One region of the Paenibacillus sp. FSL R10-2771 genome, then DNA from elsewhere that is predicted to be linked to it. Evidence: predicted binding sites of a transcription regulator. Region 1 holds the regulator's gene; each other region holds the start of a gene.
The links. Region 1 encodes LexA, which represses DNA repair genes until DNA is damaged. Its sites were predicted from a motif close to CGAACATATGTTCG; they were not measured.
Positions count from the first base shown of each region.

Region 2: addB (helicase-exonuclease AddAB subunit AddB) is a predicted target of LexA. The motif match lies at 1,258-1,271, and genes of this name have one in related genera.
Region 3: NSU14_RS05325 (YolD-like family protein) is a predicted target of LexA. The motif match lies at 4,353-4,366, and genes of this name have one in related genera.

Region 1 covers NZ_JBBOBM010000001.1:2,820,604-2,828,829, forward strand. The annotation lists gene NSU14_RS12260 (hypothetical protein) at 1-314, opposite strand, end outside; gene NSU14_RS12265 (hypothetical protein) at 1,453-1,629, shown strand; gene NSU14_RS12270 (hypothetical protein) at 1,645-2,004, shown strand; gene NSU14_RS12275 (hypothetical protein) at 2,109-2,333, shown strand; gene NSU14_RS12280 (hypothetical protein) at 2,387-2,572, shown strand; gene NSU14_RS12285 (hypothetical protein) at 2,653-2,874, shown strand; gene NSU14_RS12290 (hypothetical protein) at 3,063-3,620, shown strand; gene NSU14_RS12295 (L,D-transpeptidase) at 3,707-4,045, opposite strand; gene lexA (transcriptional repressor LexA) at 4,182-4,808, opposite strand; gene NSU14_RS12305 (LysM peptidoglycan-binding domain-containing protein) at 5,005-5,418, shown strand; gene NSU14_RS12310 (DUF896 domain-containing protein) at 5,529-5,738, shown strand; gene NSU14_RS12315 (hypothetical protein) at 5,786-6,313, shown strand; gene NSU14_RS12320 (HAD family hydrolase) at 6,348-7,133, shown strand; gene NSU14_RS12325 (FixH family protein) at 7,360-7,782, shown strand; gene metH (methionine synthase) at 7,961-8,226, shown strand, end outside.
Region 2 covers NZ_JBBOBM010000001.1:1,102,741-1,110,966, forward strand. The annotation lists gene NSU14_RS04675 (class I SAM-dependent rRNA methyltransferase) at 1-640, shown strand, start outside; gene addB (helicase-exonuclease AddAB subunit AddB) at 1,413-4,997, shown strand; gene NSU14_RS04685 (UvrD-helicase domain-containing protein) at 4,994-8,226, shown strand, end outside.
Region 3 covers NZ_JBBOBM010000001.1:1,236,195-1,242,525, forward strand. The annotation lists gene NSU14_RS05295 (hypothetical protein) at 126-281, shown strand; gene NSU14_RS05300 (hypothetical protein) at 330-467, opposite strand; gene NSU14_RS05305 (NucA/NucB deoxyribonuclease domain-containing protein) at 707-1,147, opposite strand; gene NSU14_RS05310 (glycosyl hydrolase) at 1,375-2,850, shown strand; gene NSU14_RS05315 (zinc ribbon domain-containing protein) at 2,866-3,363, opposite strand; gene NSU14_RS05320 (hypothetical protein) at 3,562-4,182, shown strand; gene NSU14_RS05325 (YolD-like family protein) at 4,427-4,762, shown strand; gene NSU14_RS05330 (hypothetical protein) at 4,799-4,960, opposite strand; gene NSU14_RS05335 (M15 family metallopeptidase) at 5,212-5,898, shown strand; gene NSU14_RS05340 (WGxxGxxG family protein) at 5,975-6,331, shown strand, end outside.

The sequences.
Region 1 (8,226 bases):
ATACCATTCCCAAAGTCAGCTGCGACTGTACTGGTTCCAGGATGTAAGGCAGTAAACTGTCCTTCAGCCGGTATTATTTCAATGGATCCGTCATAATTAATATACCAAAAATTATAGCCAGTCAACCATATAGTTTCGCCTACTTGCATTCTAACAATAGCCTGAGTCTCGTCAATTGGTTTTATTACAGCATTTGGAGAAATTGAAGTTGAAGAGCTAAGAGTAGAAGATGGAGCTTCAGCAGCAAATGATGTCGATCCTACCGTAAAACATGCGGCAATAGTTAAAAGTCCAATAAGCAATTTCCTTTTCATAAATAGATAATCCTCCCAAAAAAGTATTTAGTTACATGAAAAACAATACCCCTCATGGATAATAATGTATATGAGTAGTAAGGATGATTTGAAATGCGGTATTATGTAAGAATGTATATAAATAAGTCGAAAAATAATAAAATGTATTAAAATGGTTGTAATTGCCTAGGACTAAATGATCGGAGCTTGAAGCGGAATGAAAATAACTTAAGAGCATTATTTGAAAAATAGAAAAGGCATTGTGCTAATAATCGTAGGATTAATTGTTGCGGGAACAGCGCAGATTAAGCTGGAGAAAAGAGATAATAAAAAAAGAACCTTTAAAAGGTCCTTAGCGGGAAATCTCAGACAACTGTTTGGTATGGGCCTCTAACAACTCGACGACAATCATTTGCCCCGTGACGCCAAAATTCCTTAAGCAACGCAATTCAGCCAATGAAGCTTTCATCAAATCACCCACGGTGATGTAATTGCTATCATATAACGAATTAAGAATACGAGAAATGCTTTTAGGGTTTCTGGTCGATCTCTGTCTTAAGGTGTGAATAGGTCGTGGATATAGTCTACGGTCAATTTCAATGTAAGACATGAGGGGAAGAGTATCTCTAGTGGACAATCTTGTGATGTCTCCCTTCATATATCTGGTAATTATTATAAATATATGAGAATATATTTCAATCCTTTTTTTACAAAATACACATAAAATACAAAATTTTCATTTAGGATAATAGATATTTAATAGAGCTATTGAATTAAAGCGACTCACCGGACTAATGGCTGACGGGTTATTTTATCTACATCCCAATGGTTAGCCGGATGGTTTATTTTACATAATGTACCATGTCCTATATACTAGATCATATACACACTAAAGGAACCCTTTGCAGGTGCTTACCCTGAGAATCACTTTTATGACTAAGGATAGGCTGAAGTGAAGCATGTGTTTAGAGGGTTTGGGCTTGGGGACTATTGCTGTTACAGCTGATACTGGCCGTGGTTGTTGCGGTGCCGGTATTTCCTTTTTAATAAATAAGATACATAGGGGTATGAAATGAGAAATAAATATGTAAGTATTATTGCAATGATCCTATTATTAACGCTAATTTGTTCTCAGGCTGGAGCTGCAGAAGGAACTGGCATGTCAACTGAAACCAGGGAACGGATTATAGAGCAATATGGGCTGGATTCACCGGTAGCAGGTAGTCCGGACTGGAGCGGAATGGATGTGGGGATAAGCGGGCCGGTTGATGTACTGGTTATAATCTGCAGGTTTATTGTGAGTCCGTTAGTGTTCACGATTCAAGAAATATTATAGCTGGAGGGAATAAACATGAACCCACGATATGATGCTCCGCAGCCTGAACCCAGAGCCCGCAAGAAAACAGCGGCGAAACTGTCTTTCGTAATTATAGTAGTACTGGTTTTACTAGCAGTCATGAATCCGGGCAAAGAGGACTTTGGAGAATACGCGGTGAATCATCTGGAGGAAACACTGGGGGGAGGGCTAGCTGGAGGAATTACCAGTATGGTCGCTCAGCCTATGGTCGAATCGTTTACAATCCGGGAAAATCACATTCTGTTCTCCACCTTCAGCATACCTGATATTCAAGACGGTAAGACATTTATCGGTGATATTAAGGCAAAGCGCAAATACCTCGGGCTGTTTAAGATCATTTTCATCAAACTCTAAGCTCTAAATAGGGTATACATTTTGTTCCAGAACCCGGTATAATTGAACTGATTTGTGTGCTCTATGAATCCTTATCATTCTTGCGTGTGCACTAAGGAGGAAAGATGTTGAATACTGCGTATAAAGTTCTTTCAAGTGATGCTGATATATTCGCGGCGGCACTTGCCCAGGTGAAGGTCTATGTCGTTCAGCTGATCGAGGGTAAACCGCATGTTATAGCTGATTACGCCGGACCTGTACAGAAATGGACGCCGGAGTATGTATTGCTGGCCGGAATGACCTATAGACGTGACGAATTTGAGTTCCGGGTAAGGCTGCCCAAGAAGTAAAAGCAGGTAAACGCTTCGGGGTAACGAATTAGAAGCTGAGGAGGTGGTCGCAAGTGAGTAAAGTTATTTTTGAGCTTCAGTATGTGAATGGGCAAATTGAAGAGCTAGAATCTGTGTTTGAATCGGCGGCAGAAGCCAGAACCTATCTGACATCCGGTGGTTTGACAGGCTGGATTCCAGCAGGAGGCAAGTATCTTAATCCTGTAAATATTATCTCCATCAAAGTCAAAGAAAGCTAATTATAATATTACTGCCAAATCACACAGTCTCCGAAGCCAATCTTTGCATTTCTTATACTATAAAACGTAAAAGAGGTGTAATGATGACGCAAAGAGAACGAAACAGAATCCGCAGAGCAATTAATGCTCTGCTCGCACAAAGAGCAATCCTGCTGGAAAGACTTGAGGAAATTAATGAGAACCTGCGCAGATTTCCAAGCGGTTCACGTGCCAGAAGAGAATTGCTGGCTGCCAGAGCATCCATCCGTGAAGCAATTCGTTTAAATACTATTGCTATCCGGTTGTTGCGCAGCGTGTTGTAGTCAGTAGGCAAAGGATATGAATCCACTCAAAGACATCCTTGCGGATGTCTTTTTGGCGTGCGATTGAGACTGTGGGAGGCTCAGAGTATAATTAATCGATGAAGAGTATGAGGCTTGAGGAACAGCTACATATCAGGATAACATGGTGAACAAGCTGCACAAGAGCTTGATACAGGAAGGTGTGAAGAATGGACGATCAATTACGCCAGCGTTTGGGACTGCCGGAAATACAGGATAGTACACTGTCTGTTAACGCAGATCCGGTGATGGAAGAAAGTTCAAAATGGGATGCAGCCGGATCCACCGTGCTGAATGTCTCCAGAGAAGATGTGGAGAAGGGACGGCTGGAGAGCTATTTGCGTGAATTTAAGAAATATGAGAAGAAGCGGCTACGGGGCAAAATCATAATTATATTCAATGGGTATGAGCAGGATCGCCGGGAAGTCTATCAGGTTCGGGAGATTACGAACTGGGTTGACCGTCTGCTCAAGAACGTGCCTCATCTGTTCTATTTCCTCAGCAGAGACAATTACGCGATGCGGATTGCGTTCTTTTGTCTGTCTGAGGTGGTGGGCCGCTCCGGGATGGAAGTGTCCATCACCAAAGAGCAGGGACGCAGGCTGATCGAGAAAGTTACCAAGAGTGCATTGGTCTACGCCAAAAAAAGCAAAGACTCACCTGCGGAACAGTGGAGTCTGGCTGAATATATTCTGGACGAGCTTGGTTATGAGCAAACTGTGCAATAATGCTGTGAAGAACCCCTTTGGTCAAAACCCGTCAGAGGGGTTCTTGTGTTCAATATAGAAATTTATAGGCGGCTGCATGACTGTAGCTACTCCCTGATGGTTACACGGGTGCCAATGGGAATGATAGCAGCCAACGCGACCACATCCTGGTTATACATGCGGATACAGCCGTGGGAGACCATGTGGCCGATGGAGGAAGGGTCATTGGTTCCGTGAATTCCATAATGTGGCTTGGACAGGCCCATCCAGAAGGCTCCGAACGGTCCGCCCGGGTTGGGCTGCTTGTTAATGATCGTGTACTCGCCTACCGGCGAGACGGTCAGCATCCGGCCAATGCCGACAGGAAATCCTCTGGTTACGGTGTCATTATCAAGCAGATAAAGCATGCGCTGTGAAAGGTCGACAATAATTCGATAGTTGGGCATGGGATCAGCACTCCTTTGTAACAGGATATGTGCGGATAGCTAAAGCGGTTCGGAGTTTGGGCAAGCGTAACAGGATCTAAAGAGGAAAAAGGCTGCTTCGCGTGATGCGGAGCAGCCTGATTATGGAGGAGAAAGATTAATGGATATCGCGGAATAATCCAATGACTCTGCCCAAAATAGTAACGCGGTTAAGGCGGAGAGGCTCGTAAGCCGGGTTCTCCGGCTGCAGCCGGATATGATCACGTTCTTTGTAAAAGGTCTTAACGGTTGCTTCATCTTCTTCAGTCATCGCAACAACGATGTCACCATTGTCAGCGGTTTGCTGTTGGCGGACAATAACATAATCGCCGTTCATAATACCGGCATCAACCATGCTGTCGCCGAGTACAGAAAGCATGAATACCTTGTTATCCCCTACGTAATGAGTAGGAAGCGGGAAGTAATCCTCAATATTCTCTGTAGCGGTAATAGGAACACCAGCAGTAACCTTGCCAATTACAGGGATACGGGTAACCGTCTGGACGAATTGATGTACATTCTCTGAATCTTCCTGGCCGAGCAGTTCAATTGCACGCGGCTTCGTAGGATCGCGCCGGATCAGGCCTTTCTTCTCAAGCCGGTCCAGATGACCGTGCACTGTAGAACTGGAGGCCAGGCCAACAGCTTCGCCAATTTCCCGAACGGACGGAGGATAACCCTTGCTGCGGACTTCGTTACGTATAAATTCCAGGATCGCCAGCTGGCGACTCGAAATCTTTGACATCGGAATCAACCCCATATACTATGTTTGGGAAAATTATAACATAGAACTGCCGTTCGTACAAACATAAGTTCTAAATTGTGAGAATTATAGCCTGAAAAATAAAGGGAACAGTTGTTCGAAAAAACTATTGATCAAAACACATGTTCGTGTTATATTATTTTCGAAAGTAAGAACAAGTGTTTGGAGGACGATATTTATGTTAAAATACAGTACCTACAATAGTATCTACAATGAGGATATCAAGGTGTCCGCTCCCGGTAATCCATTACCCCATAATCCATTGGCACAATTCAGAGACAAGACCCTTCGCCTGCTGTCTGTACTTACCTCAATATTCCGCCAGGTCAGCTTTATCAAGATATCTCTGATACTATTACTCACGATCTCCGGATTTACAGTAGTCGGTAATGTGTTCGCTGGTTCTGTCACTTTAATGAAGCCTGAGAAACGGATCGTAGTTGAACGCGGAGACACCTTGTGGAGCATTGCCCTCAAGAATAAACCGGATGATATGAGGACTGCTGTATATATAGAAGGAATCAAGAAGTCAAATGGTCTGAAGGACAGTGGAATTAAGGCAGGAGATATACTGTCCGTGCCGGTATATTAACCGGAAGAAGCATAATGGTGTTCGACTAAGAGAGCTTTCAGGGGGTAGACCTTGACAAGCTCTTTTTCTCATGGCAAAGTTAGAATGAATTTATAGGGGAGGGGAAAGTATTGAATATTGACGAATTGGTCGCACGCATCAATGAATTGGCACGCAAACATAAGGAAAGCGGCCTGAATGAGGAAGAATTGGCAGAACGCGCCAAACTCCGCGAGATTTATCTGGGCAATATCCGCAGCAATTTCCGGGCCCAGCTTGATACCATTGAGATTGTGGATAATCCGGAGCATGAAGAAGGCAACGACGGACGTAAAGCTTAGTCTGCGGCCTTTTCATAGATAATACAGGATGACTAGGGGGAACTAACATGGCCCGTTCTTGGGAAAGAATGGTTCAACGCAACACCAAGCAAATCAATCAGCAAAGAAAGAAGCAGGGAAAAGAGACGATTTATGCAACGAGCTCTAAAGCTGCTGCAAAGAGCACCGATATTTTCAAAGGCCGGAATATTGTATTCCCTGTCGTATTGCTGTTGCTTGGCATTATGTTCTGGGTAGTCGGTTCCATTGATGAAGCGAAAGGAAGCGGAATACTGGCTAACTGGCTGGGGGTAGTACTGTACTTCCTGCTTGCCGCGCTGCTATTCTTCCGCCGTCCGTTCCTTAAGGTGGAACGCGCCCGTCTGTCTACTATTAAATACAACCGTGAACGCTTTTTGCCAGCAGCTGAAATCGAGAAGATTACCTTGTCGCGCAGTGTAGTTACCATTAAGTATAAAGGCAAGCGCAAGCAGTGGATTTTCTCCAAGCTGATCAACCGGTATGATACCGCCGCTATGGCTGCACGCCTGGAACAATTCGGCAAGAACAACAACATTGAAGTAGTGCACGAATAGTAAGATAGACCAGCATAGGGAGTGGGAGAACGAAATGCCGATTACCGCCGTACTATTTGACCTTGACGATACACTGCTATGGGATGATCGAAGTGTGGAAGAAGCATTCCGCTACGCCTCTGAGGCTGCAGGGGATTCTGTTGATCCGCAGGAGCTTGAACAGGCGGTGCGCAGAGAAGCGCGTGCGCTTTATGAGTCTTACGAGACTTTTCCGTTCACGAAGCTGATCGGGATTAATCCTTTTGAGGCACTATGGGCTAACTTCACAGCTGGAGACCAGCCGGAATTCCGGCAGCTGGAACAGCTTGCTCCGGCCTACCGCACCGAATCCTGGCGCCGCGGCCTTGCCTCTCTTGGAGTGGACGATGAAGCGCTGGCGGAACGCCTCGCGGCCAAGTTCGCCGCTGAGCGCCGCAGCCGTCCTTATATATATGAAGAGACGCTTCAGGTGCTGGATGAGCTGCGCGGCAAGGTGAAGCTGCTGCTGTTGACGAATGGCTGTCCTGCACTTCAGCAGGAGAAGCTTGATGGTGTACCTGAGCTTATTCCGTATTTTGACCATATTGTCATTTCTGGAAGCTTCGGTAAAGGGAAACCGGACAAGACAATCTTCGAGCATGCCCTCGGACTGCTGGATATTACGCCTGAGCAGGGGGTCATGGTCGGAGATAAGCTTACGACTGATATTCTCGGAGGATTGGCCGCAGGTCTAACGACGGTCTGGATCAACCGGACGGCCAAGACTCCTGACCCGGACATTACTCCGGATTATCAGATCAGCCATCTTTCGGAGCTTCTGCCATTGGTACACTCCCTATAACTGAATTAGATGAAGCCGGTATCCTTATAGGATATTGGCTTTTTTGATATCCCTGCGAGGATTTGGACAAATGTAGTTCATGTATATGACTATTCTCATGTGATAGGGCGGTTAACGAAGCTTATTTCCGACAAGTTGAATAAAATGTGTATAATAAGGAAGAAAGCAATCTGACTTTCGTTGTTAACATGAAGATGAATCTATCGATGAACCGGGAGGGCTCCAGATGATTAAGCCAAAGATACTTAGAGGTCTCATTTGCATTGTCATGGGTATGACGCTTGCCGGCTGTTCAGGGAATAATGAAGAGGATATGTATATGCATGCAGCTGCTGATTCCTCAATGGTACCTATCAAGGTAGAGCTAAGCTGGAGTCCGGAGGAAATATCCGTTAACGACAAGGTGATTTTTAAAGCAGTCATTAGTCAGGACGGAGAAGTTGTTGAGGACGCCAAAGAAGTGATCTTCGAAATTGTAGATAATGCAGAGCCAGGCAAGAGCACTCAGCTGAAAGGGGCAAGTGACGGAGAAGGAGCTTATATAAGTGAACGTACATTTGAGCAAGCCGGCAGCTATACGGTCACTTCCCATGTGACTGCCCGGACGCAGCACTCTATGCCGTCTAAAGAACTCACGGTACAGCCATGATGAGCTTGTAAGCTGTAGCTATACTGTCAATACAAATAATGCAGGGTGGAAAGGAAGGCTTTCCGAATTCCCTTTATTCTGCTAAACTTACTCTAATGTTTTACTGGGGGGATTGAAAGTGGCCAAATTCACACTTGCAGAAAGCTTGCAGCAACGCATATTGATACTAGACGGAGCCATGGGCACAATGATTCAACAGGTGCCGCTTACCGGCGAGGATTTCGGCGGGGATGAGCTGGATGGCTGTAATGAAATGCTGGTGCTTACCCGGCCGGAGGTGATTCAGGATATTCATGAGAAATACCTGGAAGCCGGTGCGGATCTGATTGAGACTAACACATTCGGCGCCACCTCTGTGGTGCTTGCAGAATATGATATCCCGCAGCGGGCCCGGGAGATTAACCTGGAGGCTGCCAGACTTGCGCGTAATGCCGCAGATAAATA
Region 2 (8,226 bases), 1.7 Mb from region 1:
CGGCGCAACCGTGCTGGAATGCTTCGCGCACACCGGCAGCTTCACCCTGCATGCCTGTAAATACGGCGCCAAGAAGGTAACCTGCCTTGATGTGTCCGCGTATGCGATTGAGAGTGCAAAAGCCAATGTGGAGATCAACGGATTCACCGACCGGGTGGAATTTGTAGTGGATGATGCGTTTGCCTTCCTGCGCAATCAGGTTAAGGGGCTGGAAGAACGCTCTGAGCGGGCGACAGGTCCGGCGGCAGAGAGCAAACCCGGCGCTAAGCCGGCTGCCAAGGCGGATACCGCGAAGCCGATGACAGCAGGCGGCGGACGTACCTGGGATGTCGTTATACTTGATCCGCCCGCTTTTGCCAAGACCAAAAGTGCTGTAGCAGGCGCTGTCCGCGGCTACAAGGATATCAATCTGCATGGCATGAAGCTGGTCAATGAAGGCGGATATCTGGTTACGGCCAGCTGCTCGTACCATATGCAGCCGCAGCTGTTCCTGGAGACCATCCAGGAAGCGGCCAAGGATGCCGGCAAAGTGCTCCGGCTGATCGAGTGGCGGGCCGCAGGCAAGGATCACCCGCAGATCCTCGGCGTGGACGAAGGGCATTATCTGAAGTTTGCCATCTTTGAAGTGCGCAGCAAATAATGATGTTAGTTCAAGCCGGAAGGCTTGTCTTGAGAGTCTCAGCTACTGAGGCTCTCTTTTTTTCTCACAGGGAAGTTGCTGTGCACTGTAGCGGGGAACCGTCAGCAGAGCGAAGCGGACTGAGAAGCTCCTATTTCTCCAAAAAACCTCAGAATGGGGCTTAAGCGGACTGAGTCCGTTATGTTGCCGGCTGGATTCCATTAGCAGCTCTGACTGGTCCCTTAGCGGAATCTGAGTCCGTTTGCCCGGCGAATCCGCCTGATCTGCTCATATAACGGAATTTCAGTCCACTTCCCGGGCTGGGGATCATGAACTACGTAGCGGAATCGCGCTGGGTGCTGCCCTGCACTTGAGCCGGAATCAGCAGAGGAGTGACTCTGCTGATTTAATTGGATTTTCTCCATCTAATGAACTGGTTTCTACTTCCGGATTGATGCTAGATGGATTTATGACACTTAATTCTGCGGCTATCCCGGTTATATATCCGATCCGGCTAAATAATACACTCCATCCAGGCTCTCCCGACCAGCCGATCCATGGCTCCGGGAGAGTCTTCTTTGTTGTTGACCTTGGTTGCTGTGGCCTTTAAAAAAGCGGCAGGTATTTGCAAACAATGGCAAACGTACGTTCTGGAGCGCGCGGTGGAGGTATGCTATACTATTGGGACGAGATTATTCATAGATTCTGATATTCATCAGGCAATCCGCTTCTGTGTGTGCAGCAGCAGGGCGGCCTGCATTCTAATTCTCCGCCACGGAAGGAGTCTGCTGATATGACGGTTAACTTTTTGATCGGACGCTCGGGCAGCGGCAAGACAACTACAATATGGGAGACGGTATCCTCACGGCTGAAGACAGAGCCGCTTGGAGCGCCGATAATTATACTTGTCCCTGAACAGGGATCATTCGGTGCGGAGCGCGGTCTGTTGGCTGCGGGCAACGTGAAGGGCAGCATCCGCGCCCAGACACTCAGCTTCTCGCGGCTGGCCTACCGGGTGAAGCAGGAGACCGGCGGCAGCGCGAGTCTGCCGATCAGCGAGGAAGGCAAGAAGATGCTGATCTATAAGATCGTCAACCGGCGCAAGGAGGAACTGAAGCTGTTCGGCGCCTCCTCGGACCGGCCAGGATTCGTGGAACGGCTCAGCGACCTGCACACGGAGCTCAAGCGCTGCTGCCTTGGAGCAGGTGACCTCGAAGAACAGCTCGGCAGAATGCGGGATGCCCTGGGAGGAAGTCCGATTCTGGCCGGCAAGCTGGAAGATCTGCACCTGGTCTTCAGTGAGCTGGAGCAGGAAATGTCACAGCTCTACATGGATCAGGAGGACAGGCTGGCTGAGCTGGCTGAGCATATTCAGGATTCCGGCTATATCCGGGGATCCGAGATTTGGGTAGACGGGTTCCACGGGTTTACCAATCAGGAATTCATCGTACTGCGTGAGCTTATGCAATATGCTTCGGGGGTGACCATTGCCCTGACGCTGGACAGGATCTATCCCGCAGGCCAGGCACCGCATGAGCTGGAGCTGTTTCACCCGGCTGCGGTTACGTATATCAAGCTGCGCGGAATGGCCGAGGAGATGGGCCTTACAGTCTGGGATCAGCTTCTGGCGCCGCCAGCACTTCCAAGGTTCAAGGACAGTCCGGCTCTCGCCCATCTGGAGCGTGGATTCCAGCGCCGGCTGCGCTGGAACGGAGCAGCCGGGCAAGCGGAGGAGGCAGTCAGTATCCGGGCTGCGGCCTCCCGCCGGATCGAGGTCGAAGGTGTGCTGCGCGAGATGCTGAGCCTGGCCAGAGATTCAGAGGCCAAGTATGGTGAGATGGCTGTATTCATGCGGAATATGAGTGATTATGAGCCGCTGATTGCTCCGCTGTTCCAGGACTTCGGCGTTCCGTTCTTCCTGGACCAGAAGCTGAATGAGCTGCACCATCCGCTGGTGGAATTCATCCGTTCCGCTCTGGATGTAGTCCGCCGCCGCTGGCGCTATGAGGATGTGTTCCGCTGCGTGAAGACCGAGCTGCTGCTTCCGCTGGACGGAAGTATTACGCGCGCCAATATGGATGAACTGGAGAATTACGTGCTGGCCTGCGGTATTCACGGGTACCGGTGGACTGACGGCCGTTCCTGGAAAGGCATTCCCCGCCTCTCGCTGGAGGGCAGTGAGGCTGTAGATGAAGCCATGCTGGCCAGAATGGAAGCCTGCCGGAGCGCGATCACAGGACCGCTGCAGGCTTTTGAGCAGAGGGTCAAAGCCAGCCGCAGCGGCCTGGAGCTGTGCAGAGCCGTATATCTGCTGCTTGAGGACACAGAGGCGGCGCGCAAGCTGGAACGGATGGGGGCGGAGTCTCTGGAGCAGGGACGCCCGGAAGCTGCCCGTGAGCATAACCAGCTGTGGGGGGCTGTGCTGGATCTGCTCGATCAGATTGCCGAGATGATGGGCAAGGAAAGAATGGAATTTGAACTGTTCGCCGGCGTGCTGGAAACAGGGCTGGCTGAGCTCAAGATGGGGCTAGTCCCGCCTGCCCTTGATCAGGTGCTGGTCGGAACGATGGACCGTACGCGGGTGTCGGGAGTGAAGTATGCCTTCCTGCTGGGCTTCAATGAAGGTGTGGTTCCGGCACAGTTCAAGGAAGACGGGATTTTGTCCGAGGGAGAGCGTCTGCTGCTGGAGAATGCCGGTATGGAGCTGGCTCCCGGCTCATCCCGCAAGCTGCTGGATGAGCGCTTCCTGATCTACAATGCGCTTACAACTGCCAGCAGGAAGCTGTGGATTAGTTACGCATTGGCTGATGATGAAGGCAAAGCGCTGCTGCCCTCGGAGATTATCCGCCAGCTTCAGGGCATGTTCCCTGAAGGGCTGGATGAGAAGTATCTATCAGGATTCCCCCAGGGAGGGGAGGCAGCTGAAGACAGCATGTCTGCACAAACGGAAGCGGTCCACATGAATTTCATCGGCCATCCTGAGCAAACCCTCCGCATGCTGATGCTTCAGCTCCGGCAGTGGCGCCAGGGGGTAGAGATTCCCCGCTTGTGGTGGGATGTCTATAACTGGTTTGCGGCCGATGGACATGCGGACAAACCGGTGAACACACAGGCAGCGGCTGCTGGGCAGGCAGAAGTCTCAATGAAGCTTCAGCTTGAACGGCTGCTGGGCTCGCTGTTCTACCGCAACGAAGGGATCAGGCTGAAGCGGGAGACCAGCCTTCGGCTGTACGGCGGCTCCACACTGCGCGGCAGCGTGTCGCGCATGGAGAAATTTGTGGCCTGCTCCTTCTCTCATTTCGCTTCTTACGGGCTAAGGCTGAAGGAACGCCAGCTCTATAAGCTCCAGGCCCCGGATATCGGGCAGCTGTTCCATGCGGCTCTAAGCCAAATGGCGCAGCGGCTGCAGAAGGAGGGCCGCAGCTGGGGCAGCATGACGGCCGAAGAATGCCGCCGTGAGGCGGGTGAGACGGTAGACCGTCTGTCCCCGCTGCTGCAGGGCGAAATTCTGATGAGCAGCAAACGTTACAGCTATATCTCACGCAAGCTGAAGAATATTGTCGGCCGCGCTTCAGTGATCCTCGGCGAGCATTCGCGCAGAGGGAGCTTCGAGCCGGTCGGGCTGGAGCTGGATTTCGGTCCCGGGAAGGATCTGCCTCCGCTGAGAATTACACTGCCGAACGGCTGCGTAATGGAGGTGGTCGGCCGGATTGACCGTGTGGATATGGCTGAAGGCGAGCAGGGTATTCTGCTGCGGGTCATTGACTACAAATCAAGCCAGAAGGATCTCAAGCTGCACGAGGTCTACTATGGATTGTCGCTGCAAATGCTGACCTATCTTGATGTGCTGCTCACCTATTCCGAGCAATGGCTTGGCCAGGCTGCACTCCCGGCAGGCGCGCTCTATTTCCATGTTCATGATCCGCTGCTAACCTCAGCCAACGGAATGAACCGGGAGCAGGCGGAGCAGGAGCTGATGAAGCGCTTCAAAATGAAGGGTCTGCTGACGGCTGACCGTGAAGTGGTCTCACTGATGGATACCACACTCGACAAAGGCTATTCCTCTATTGTTCCGGTAGCGCTGAAGAGCGACGGCAGCTTCTACAGCAGCGCGTCTGTAGCTACCCCGGAGCAATGGGGTCAGCTGCTGTCTTCAGTGCGGAGCACGATTTCGGATATCGGTACGCGTATTACGGAAGGCGATGTGGCTATTCAGCCTTACCGCATCCAGCAGGAGACTGCCTGTACCTTCTGCTCCTTCCGCCCGGTCTGCCAGTTCGACGAGGCTGTGGAGGGCAATGGCTACAATAATCTGAGTAAGCCTGGCAAAGACGTAATCTGGGATCTGCTGTCCCGCAAAGGAGGAGAAAAATTGTGAGCATACATCCTGTAACGGAAGCGAAGCCGGAAGGGAGTCTGTGGAGTGACGACCAGTGGCGCGCCATTGCCGAGAGCGGCAGCGATATTCTCGTCGCGGCAGCAGCGGGTTCCGGTAAAACTGCGGTACTCGTAGAGCGCATTATCCGCAAAATCAGCAATGAGGAAGCAGGCTTCAGCGTGGACCGGCTGCTGGTAGCGACATTCACCAAGGCTGCAGCCTCCGAGATGCGGCAGCGGATCCGGGAGGCGCTGGAGCGCAAGCTGGAAGAGGACACAAGCGGTGAGAACGAATATCTGCGCCGCCAGCTTGCTCTGCTGGGCAGAGCCTCTATTACTACGCTGCATTCCTTCTGTCTTGAAGTGATCCGCCGGTATTATCAGCTGATTCCGATTGATCCGGGCTTCCGTATACTCAATGAGCATGAAGCGGAAATGATGCGCCAGGAGCTGCTGGAAGAGCTGATGGAGGAGAAATACGGTGAGGTCACTGAAGACGGGGAAGATAGCGTATTTGTCCGGCTTGTGGACTGGTTCAGCGGTGAGCGCAGTGATGACGCCGTGCATTCGCTGATTCAGCGGCTGCATGATTTCGCGCGCAGTCATCCCTGGCCGGCACAGTGGCTGCGGGATACGGCTGCTGATTTCTCACTGCCGGATGCGGAGTCCTTGAGCCATACCCCTTGGGTACAGAGCATTCTCGCTGAAGCCAGGCTGACGCTGGATGGTGCCATCAGCCAGCTGCTGCAGGCCCGCGAGATCGCGCTTCAACCCGGCGGACCGGCTCCTTATGCGGATAACCTGACGGCCGATCTGGATATGGCGCAGGGATTACGGGATGCGGTAGAATCGCAGCCATGGGCTGATCTCTATGATATTTTCATGGAGATTTCATTCGGCAAGCTGAAGCCCTGCAAGAAGGATGCAACCGATCCCGGCCTGCAGGAGAGTGTTAAGGCAATCCGGGATCAAGTGAAGAAGAGCCTGCTGGAGCTGCAAAAATCCTTATTCGGGCGCCCGGCGGAGTCTTTCCTGGGTGAACTCCATGAAGCGGCACCGCTGATGCACGAGCTGGCGGAGACGGTTATCGGGTTCGGTGAACGTTACCGGATGGAGAAGGCGGGCCGGGGGCTGGTGGATTTCAGTGATCTGGAGCATTACTGCCTGCAGATTCTGCGCCATCCGGACTCGGTTCCGGGGCATTCCCTGCCTTCTGATGCCGCGATGGAATACCGCAGCCAGTTCGATGAGGTGCTGCTGGATGAATATCAGGATACCAACAGCGTACAGGAGGAGATCGTCCGGCTGATCTCCCGTGAGTTCCCAGGCAACCGCTTTATGGTCGGGGATATGAAGCAGAGTATCTACCGCTTCCGCCTGGCTGAGCCGGGGTTGTTCCTGGACAAATACCGCAGGTTCAGCGCTGAGCCGTCTGCTGGCGGTAACGGCAGCGGTCTGCTTGCCGGTGAAGCGGATCCCCGGACTGAAGCCAGTCCCGGGCAGAACGATAATGGCGGCGGTTCGGTCATCGATCTGGCCCGCAATTTCCGCAGCCGGCTGGAGGTTGTGAATGCCGTAAATATGGTTTTCCGGCAGATCATGGACAGCAATGTCGCGGAGATAAGCTATGACGAGCGCGCAGAGCTGGTCTATGGAGCCAACTTCCCGGGAGCGGCAGAGAAAGGGCCGGATACTTATTTTGCGCCGGAGCTGCTGCTGATTGATAAGGGGACCTCTGCATCCGGTCAGCCGGAGGAAACCGGGGAGGACGATGAGCTGCCCCAGCAGGAGAATGAGGCAGTAGAGAGTGAGACTGCACAGCTGGAAGCACGGGCCATTGCCCGGCGCATCTCGCAGATGACAGGAATGACCGGCGGGGAACCGCTGCTGATCTATGATAAGTCACTGCGGATCATGCGTCCGGTAGTATACGGTGATATCGTCATCCTGCTGCGTTCCGCCCGTGTGTGGACGCCGCTGATGATTGAAGAGCTGCGGAATGAAGGCATTCCGGCATACGGCGACCAGAACAAGGGGTACTTCCAGGCTACCGAGGTGGAGATCGCCCTCTCGCTGCTGCAGATTGTCGATAATCCCCGCCAGGATATTCCGCTGGCCGGTGTACTGCGCTCGCCGGTGGTGAATCTGCGCGAGGAAGAACTGGCCAAGGTGCGCCTATGCAGCACCGGAACGTTCTATGACGCGCTGGTTGCGGCATCCGAAGCTGGGAATATACCGGGGGACAATCCTCCGGCGATGGGTTCAGCGGGTGCTGCCCTGCGGGTGGAGCAAGGGGGCGATGCAGGCGGTGATTTAACGGCAGAGACTGCTGCCGCGTATGATCTTTTTACAACATCAGAGCAAGAGACTCTGCTTGAAGACAAGGCTGCCGAGACAGAAGCCTCTGCGGCGCTGACGGCTATTCATCCGCAGCTGCGGATGAAGCTGAAGACCTTCCGGGACATGCTGGAGGACTGGAGAAACGCCGCCCGGCAGGGAAGCTTAAGCGAACTAATCTGGCGTATTTACCGGGAAAGCGGATATCTGGAATGGGTTGGCGGACTTCCCGGAGGCTTTCAGCGCCAGAACAACTTGAAGGCATTGTATGACCGGGCCGTTCAGTTCGAGAATGAGACCTCAGCCAGAGGCTTGTTCCGTTTCCTCGTCTTTATCTCACGGCTGAGAGAGAACGGCGGCGATCTGGGCGTTGCCGGGGGCAGCAGCGAGGAGGCTGGAGGTGTCCGGATTATGACGATCCATAAGTCCAAGGGTCTGGAGTTCCCGGTTGTATTCCTGGCAGGCATGGCCAAAATATTCAACCGCCAGGATCTGCATTCCCCGTTCCTGATGCATAAGGAACTCGGCTTCGGTCCCCGCTTCGTGGAGAGGGAGACACGGGTCAGCTACCCGACGCTGCCTTACCTGGCCATCAACCGCCGTTCACGGCTGGAGCTGCTGGCTGAGGAGATGCGCGTGCTCTATGTCGGACTGACCCGTCCGCGCGACAAAATGATCCTGGTAGGCACGGTCCGCGATTTGCCGCGCACAGTATCCGGCTGGACTGCTATGCAAGGCCGGGAGGAGCTGCTCCTGGCAGACCATCTGCTGGCCCGGGGCCGCAGCTATCTGGACTGGGTGGGACCGGCGCTGATCCGCCATCCCGCAGCCGCTATTCTGCGCAAGCTTGCGGGTAGTGAAGGCACGGTATCTACGGTGCTTCACGGCGATGA
Region 3 (6,331 bases), 1.6 Mb from region 1:
TTATATCGACCGAATAGGGCTTGGCCGTTAGGTGAATGGCATTTCTTTGCCAATTGGCCCATGCCACCGGTTAGATTTCCACATATTCTGTGCTGTATTCAATATTCAAGAGGAGGAATTAAATTATGGGAGCAGAGTATGGTTGCGGTTGTGGAAATAACGTCGGTGGAGTTAATCAGGGTCCTCCGATTGTTCCGGTTGTAAGCCCTTGGACTTCGACTGGTGCGATTCTGGTTCTGTTCATTCTGCTGGTTATTATCACTAAAGCCTGTTTGTTCTAGAACCGCATTGAACAAGTGCTGCCCTGTCTGGCCTGAGGCCGGATGGGGCTATTTCTTTTTTTTGCGTGCCGCCGGACCGATCTGGCGTTTGATTCTGCCTGTATGCTCATCCGTTTCAATGATATACAACTCCTTGACTGTACCTGCAAGTGCAAACCATTCCTGTAAGGCTTCAGCCTCGGACATAGGGCCGTACAGCCTTTTCCCCCGATAACAGATATAGAACACTCCCGGCTCTCCGTCTATGGAATAATATCCCACCCTATTTTACGCTTTATTTGGGTGAAATTGCATAAAGAACTGTCGTTCGCATAACAGGCATGCAAATGTCCTTATATGACGGAGAGGAGAGCGGCTAATATGCGATCTGTTTCTTATCAGCAATCATTTGCGGTAGCGGTAGCCGGAGCATTCAGGCATTCTGCCTATTTGAACATGAACTCTACGCGGGTACCGTCTGCGAAGTCCTCCAGCTGATTGCCGACCCAGCTTCCAGCTCCGCGGTTATCGCTGGGAGTTATGTATTCAATATCAGCGCCGGCTCCACCTTCCGCACACATCGCCATCGGCCATTCGTCGCGGTCATAACCTTTTTTGGTGGGTACGCCCTTCAGGGATTCCTTACGGTTGTCTTCGGCTTCATTCCGGTCAATCGTGCAGATGGGGGACTCCCCGTTCTCAATCGCTTCCTGAATATGTCTGGCGGTCTCCGGATAACGGTCAGACGGGAATTCCAGCCGTACAACCTCTGACTGGCCAGAAGACGGCGTCTGGGACGGAAGCTGACCATTCTCCCCGAAGTAGTAAGCAGCCAGGCTGAGCAGAACAACAATAATAAGACTGGTGATGAATTTTTTGGCTTTCATATCTGCTCCTTAAAAGTTTTGTTAGCATAGCTTCCAATGATAAGCTCCGGCAAAACTCGCTTCGGAAGCATACGCTTAAGTATTGTGGGCGCAGGAAGCCTACGCTCACAATAGTATAGCGTATGACTGCGGGATTGGAACAGACGTAATTCTTGTCTATCCGCCGTTCTGATGTTACATAATTCGCCATAAAATGTACAAACAGATGGAAAAGGATGGTGGATAAAGTGGAACAGCGTGTACTCAGAGATCTGCTGGATTCCGCGTCACGGCTGGTAGGGGATGTACAATGGCAGGCCGCCTTCCGCAGTGTGCTGATGAGTCCTGCGGATGCGGAGCTGGCCCTGCCAGCGCGTAAATTGCTGAACACCTTATACTGGCTGCAGGGGCAAGGCGTGATCAGCGGACAGCATGATTATCTGGAGAGCCCGGATGAATTCAGCGTGAAGCTGAAGAATACCGGCGGGAGCTATGCGGGACTTCACGGCTATGAAATGGGTGCCATCAGCAACCAGACGGAGCAGCAAATCAGCAGCCAGCGGCAGGCCGTCACAGACAGTGCAGTCCGCTGGCATCATGCCGGGGGAATCGTGACGATGAGCTATCATGCCAATCTGCCGGGAACCGCTCCGGCCTGGGCGAATGTCTCGATGAGCCTCAGCGAAGCAGATTTCAACAAATATATTACTCCGGGAACCGTCCAATACACAGCAATGATTGCAGAGCTGGACAAAGTAGCCGTGTATCTCAAAAAGCTGAAGGATGCTGGTGTACCTGTGCTCTGGAGACCTTACCATGAGATGAACGGCGGCTGGTTCTGGTGGGGGCAGAAGTCTTCCTTCAGCACCCTCTGGGAGATTATGTTCGAGCGGTATACCGTATATCACAAGCTGCATAATCTGCTGTGGGTGTGGAGTCCGAATGCGAAGAATCAGTGGTGTGACGAACCTGCGAAATATTACCCGGGCAGCGGAAGAGTAGATGTGCTGGCACTGGATATCTATGACGCGGACTTCAAGGGGAGCCATCATGACAGCCTCTGGGATCTGGGGCGCGGCAAGCTGATCGCCATTGGCGAGAATGGGGAGCTTCCTCCGGCAGCCCAGCTGGCTGGTTCCCAGAACAAATGGAGCTACCAGATGACCTGGGGCAAGCTGCTGTATGAGAAGAACAGTGATGCGGTGATCAAAGCTTTTATGAAGGATAATTTCGTGTTCACGAGAGACGAATATGCAGCAAAGGCGGCAGCAATGGATCCATCACCGGGCGGTATTCCTAAGCCGGGCTTGTATGGCCAGTACTATAATAACATTACGCTCAGCGGTACGCCCGCCCTCACCCGGACGGATGCCCACATCAACTTCATCTGGAGACAGGCAGCCCCTGATCCGGCTATTGGTGCAGATTTGTTCTCGGTAAGATGGAGCGGCAGGCTAAGTGCGGTGTACAGTGAGACTTACACCATCTATACTTCTTCGGATGATGGCATCCGGGTGTGGATCGACGGCAAGCTGATTATTGACAGCTGGATGAAGCAGAGCGGGCAGGAACGGCAAGGCAGTGTGAAGCTGATTGCGGGTAAGCTGCATGAGCTGAAGGTGGAGTATTACGAGAACCAGGGGGATGCGCGGGCCGTGCTGATGTGGGAGAGCCCCAGCCAGGTCAAAGGCGTAATTCCGGCAGGGGCTTTGTATCTTCCTTAACAGTAAGGTCTTAGGTCAGATTTGTTCGCGGTAGCTGATGTTGTTGGCGACTTTTTCGTTGCGGACGGCTTGTCGCAGCACGTCTTTTACGGTCTGAACCTTGCGGATTTTGCGGAAAGGAAGCTGCGGCGACGAGGCGTCATCCGAGAGGATCGTAAGCGTTCCAATGCCTAATATACGGTCGGGAATCGACTGCGTGACGGAAAAATCATTGACCCGCAGCAGCTCGATTTCTTCGACATCCTTGCCGATCAGTCCGCTCTTCACCATAATCCGCTGGGTTGTAATCGTGTATCTGGTGGTATTGAGTCCAATAAGCCCCTTGAGCCGGTCGGATATGCCCGCAGGCTTACCCTGCCACAGCTCGGTTTCTGTGCTTGTTCCGGAGACCCGGCCTGCCGCCGGACGGCGTGCTGCTGCCGGAGCGTTATTATCCTCTGTACCTGCTCCGCATTCTCCGCAGAATTTGGCACCTTGCTTATATTCCGCACCACAGGCTGTGCAATAAGGCATAAGATATCTTCCTCTCGTATAACGGATAATTTGATTATAGTATAACAAGAATTCCCAGTCAGTACCGGGTTCTTCTTGTGTTTCTTTCTGTGAATACGCTTTATCTCAGGAAAATGTTTCATCCCGGCCGATTTTACATTAATTTCATTTGCACTTAACAAAATTCGATATTATTCTGTTAAGTGGAGGGATATAAATATGAGACGATTTTTATTTGCAGGATTACTTATGATGGTTGTAGTCCTAAGTGCCTGCAGCAATGACAGCGCAGAACCTGCTTCGCAGGAAGTAGTGCAGGATACAGTTCAGAGCTTTTACAATGAAATGTCAAAATTCGATGAAATGGGTAAATCCTCGCTGGAAAATTTCAACACCACCTTAACTTCTTATTCAACCGGAGAGGCGACCGAGAAGGAGCTGCAGAAGGCCGTGGACGAGTTCCAGGATACAGCCTCCGATATTGCCGATCAGGTGAGTGACGTGAAGATTTCCAAGAGCCTGCCGGACACGATCCAGACGCTGCTCAGAGATTCAATTATTGCTTTTAAAAGTGCCTATTCCATTAAAGAGCAGGCCTCCAAAAGCGCGGTTTCTCCCGATGTAACTGCCGAGGAATTCAATGCAATGAACCAGCAGGCGGATGTAGCGATGCTGTACGGCATCTCCAAGCTGAATGAAGCCAGAGCGGCCGCCGGACTGATTGACCCGGAAGAGAGCACAGAAGGTCTAATTGTGGACCCGTCAGAAGCGGACGCGGCTGCGAAGACGGATACGGGAGCTGCAACGACAGAGAGCACGGCAGGAAACACGGCCAATTAAAAAGTATTCATCCCCGTTTAGTGCCTGAGTAATTACCAGAATGAATTCAAGCTAGCCCCACTGCTGTGGGGTTATTTTGTTGTGCCGGCGGAGTCCGGTATGGTTCCTTCCAGGTCTTGGTGCTTACATATATTTCTGCTTGCTTAAAAAGCCGGATCACGGATATAATACAAACATACGTTCGGTATATGAGCGGACAACGTATTGCGGTATTGTATACAGACCATAGATTGGGGGAGCGGCAATGGGCAAAAAGCTGGAGGGCAATAACCTGTGGGACAGCAACCGGACAGTACTGCCGGAGCAGATGCGCGTAATCAGTAGAGGTGAACGGGAGACGTGGCAGAGCGTCAGGCCGGTTCCGGATGAGCACAAGCTGGAGGAGATTGAGCATACGCTGGCTTTGTCGCTGCGGAGTCATGTACGGGTAACGGTAGTGTTGTTTGACCCTCTTGAGCACAAGCTGCTTAGCGGATTTGTAACCTCCATTCACACCCACTCGCGCGAAATCAAGCTGCAGTGGGCGGAGGAATGGAAGTGGCTGAACGTGGATGATATTGTGGACGCCTATATCGTCTGAGGGTGCAGGCGAAGCTGGCCGGAGCGGACGGAGCGGTTAATTTCTCCCGGCGGCTTCCGTCTTTTCATAAGCAATCAGCGTGACTCCGGGATTCCCGGTCATCCGGGCGATGGCCGACTCGGCCTCGCGGATCACCTCAACAACATCTTCCTGATCGCTAAGCGCGGCCACCTTATAGCTGTCACTGTGAATATCCATGGTTGTCCACCTTTCCATGCGGGATTAAGGATTAACGGTACTCCATGTTAGTGTGGCCTGTGGTGCAGCAATTCATCCTTGTTGGCTCCTGTTTACGCTAAGCTGGATCAAGCCTCATTAAAGCCCTCAGGAATGCCTGGGGGCTTATTTCGTATGCTTCAGGGAACCTGGCAAACTTGGGCGGATGCAGGGGTGAAAGTGTACATGCAACATTGTACAAGCGGGCATTTACTATACCAGGGGGTGAGTATATGCTGACTTTGGATCAAGTGAAGAGTAAGTCGGCAGGGTGGCTGGGCAATCTGCATCCGGTGCTGCTGGCGGGTGCTACAGAGCTCATCCGGCGGAGTTATGCCAGAGGGATTCCGATCCTCATTACCCAGGGAATGCGCACCATTGCCGAGCAGAATGCGCTATACGCGCAGGGAAGAACGAAGAAAGGCGCTATTGTAACCAATGCCAAGGGCGGGAACAGCTATCACAATTACGGCCTGGCAATTGATTACGCACTGCTGCTGCCGGATGGCAAAAGCGTATCCTGGGATATGAAGCGTGACGGAGACGGGGATAAGGTAGCGGACTGGCAGGAGGTTGCACAGGAGGCGAAGAAGCTCGGTTTCGAGTGGGGCGGGGACTGGAGTTCCTTCAAGGACTACTCTCATCTGCAGATGACCTTCGGACTAACCACTGCTGAGCTCCGGGCCGGTAAGCACCCCACCGTTCAGCAGGTGAAGGACGCATTAAGCCGGATTAACGGAGGTGACCCAGAGGTGAATACCGAGGTTAAAGTAAATATCACATTGAACGGACAGAAGCTCACGACCGGCGTGCTGGACAGCGTCACCACGTATGCTCCGGTACGCGCCATTGCCGAAGCGCTTGGAGCCAAAGTGACCTATGATGCGCTCAGCAAGACCGTGAACATCATAAAGGAATAATCTGCGTTGCATAGATGATGTGCCGTGTGGGGAAATTATCAGCGATAAACCATAACCACAGAGGAGGCATACCATCTTGAACAAGCTGATTACAAGCCTTGCATGCGGCACAGTACTTTCCATGAGTCTGCTCGGAGCCGGTTACACATCTGCTGCGGCTGGCACGACAGGAATGGGCGGAACGGCACCCGTTACCAACAGCACAACATCGGATACCCGGATGGGCACAATGGGTAACATGGGTGACATGGATGGCCGGAGCACACAAATGATGAACGGCCGGGGCAATACCATGATGAACCAGACGACAGGCACCATGCACAAGAATGAGACGATCATGAAGGATAAAATCCGTACCGGAGACAACAGCTCCGTCTCTCCGCTGAACAACACTACACCAACCGGCATCTACCGGGCACAGAGCACCACAGGC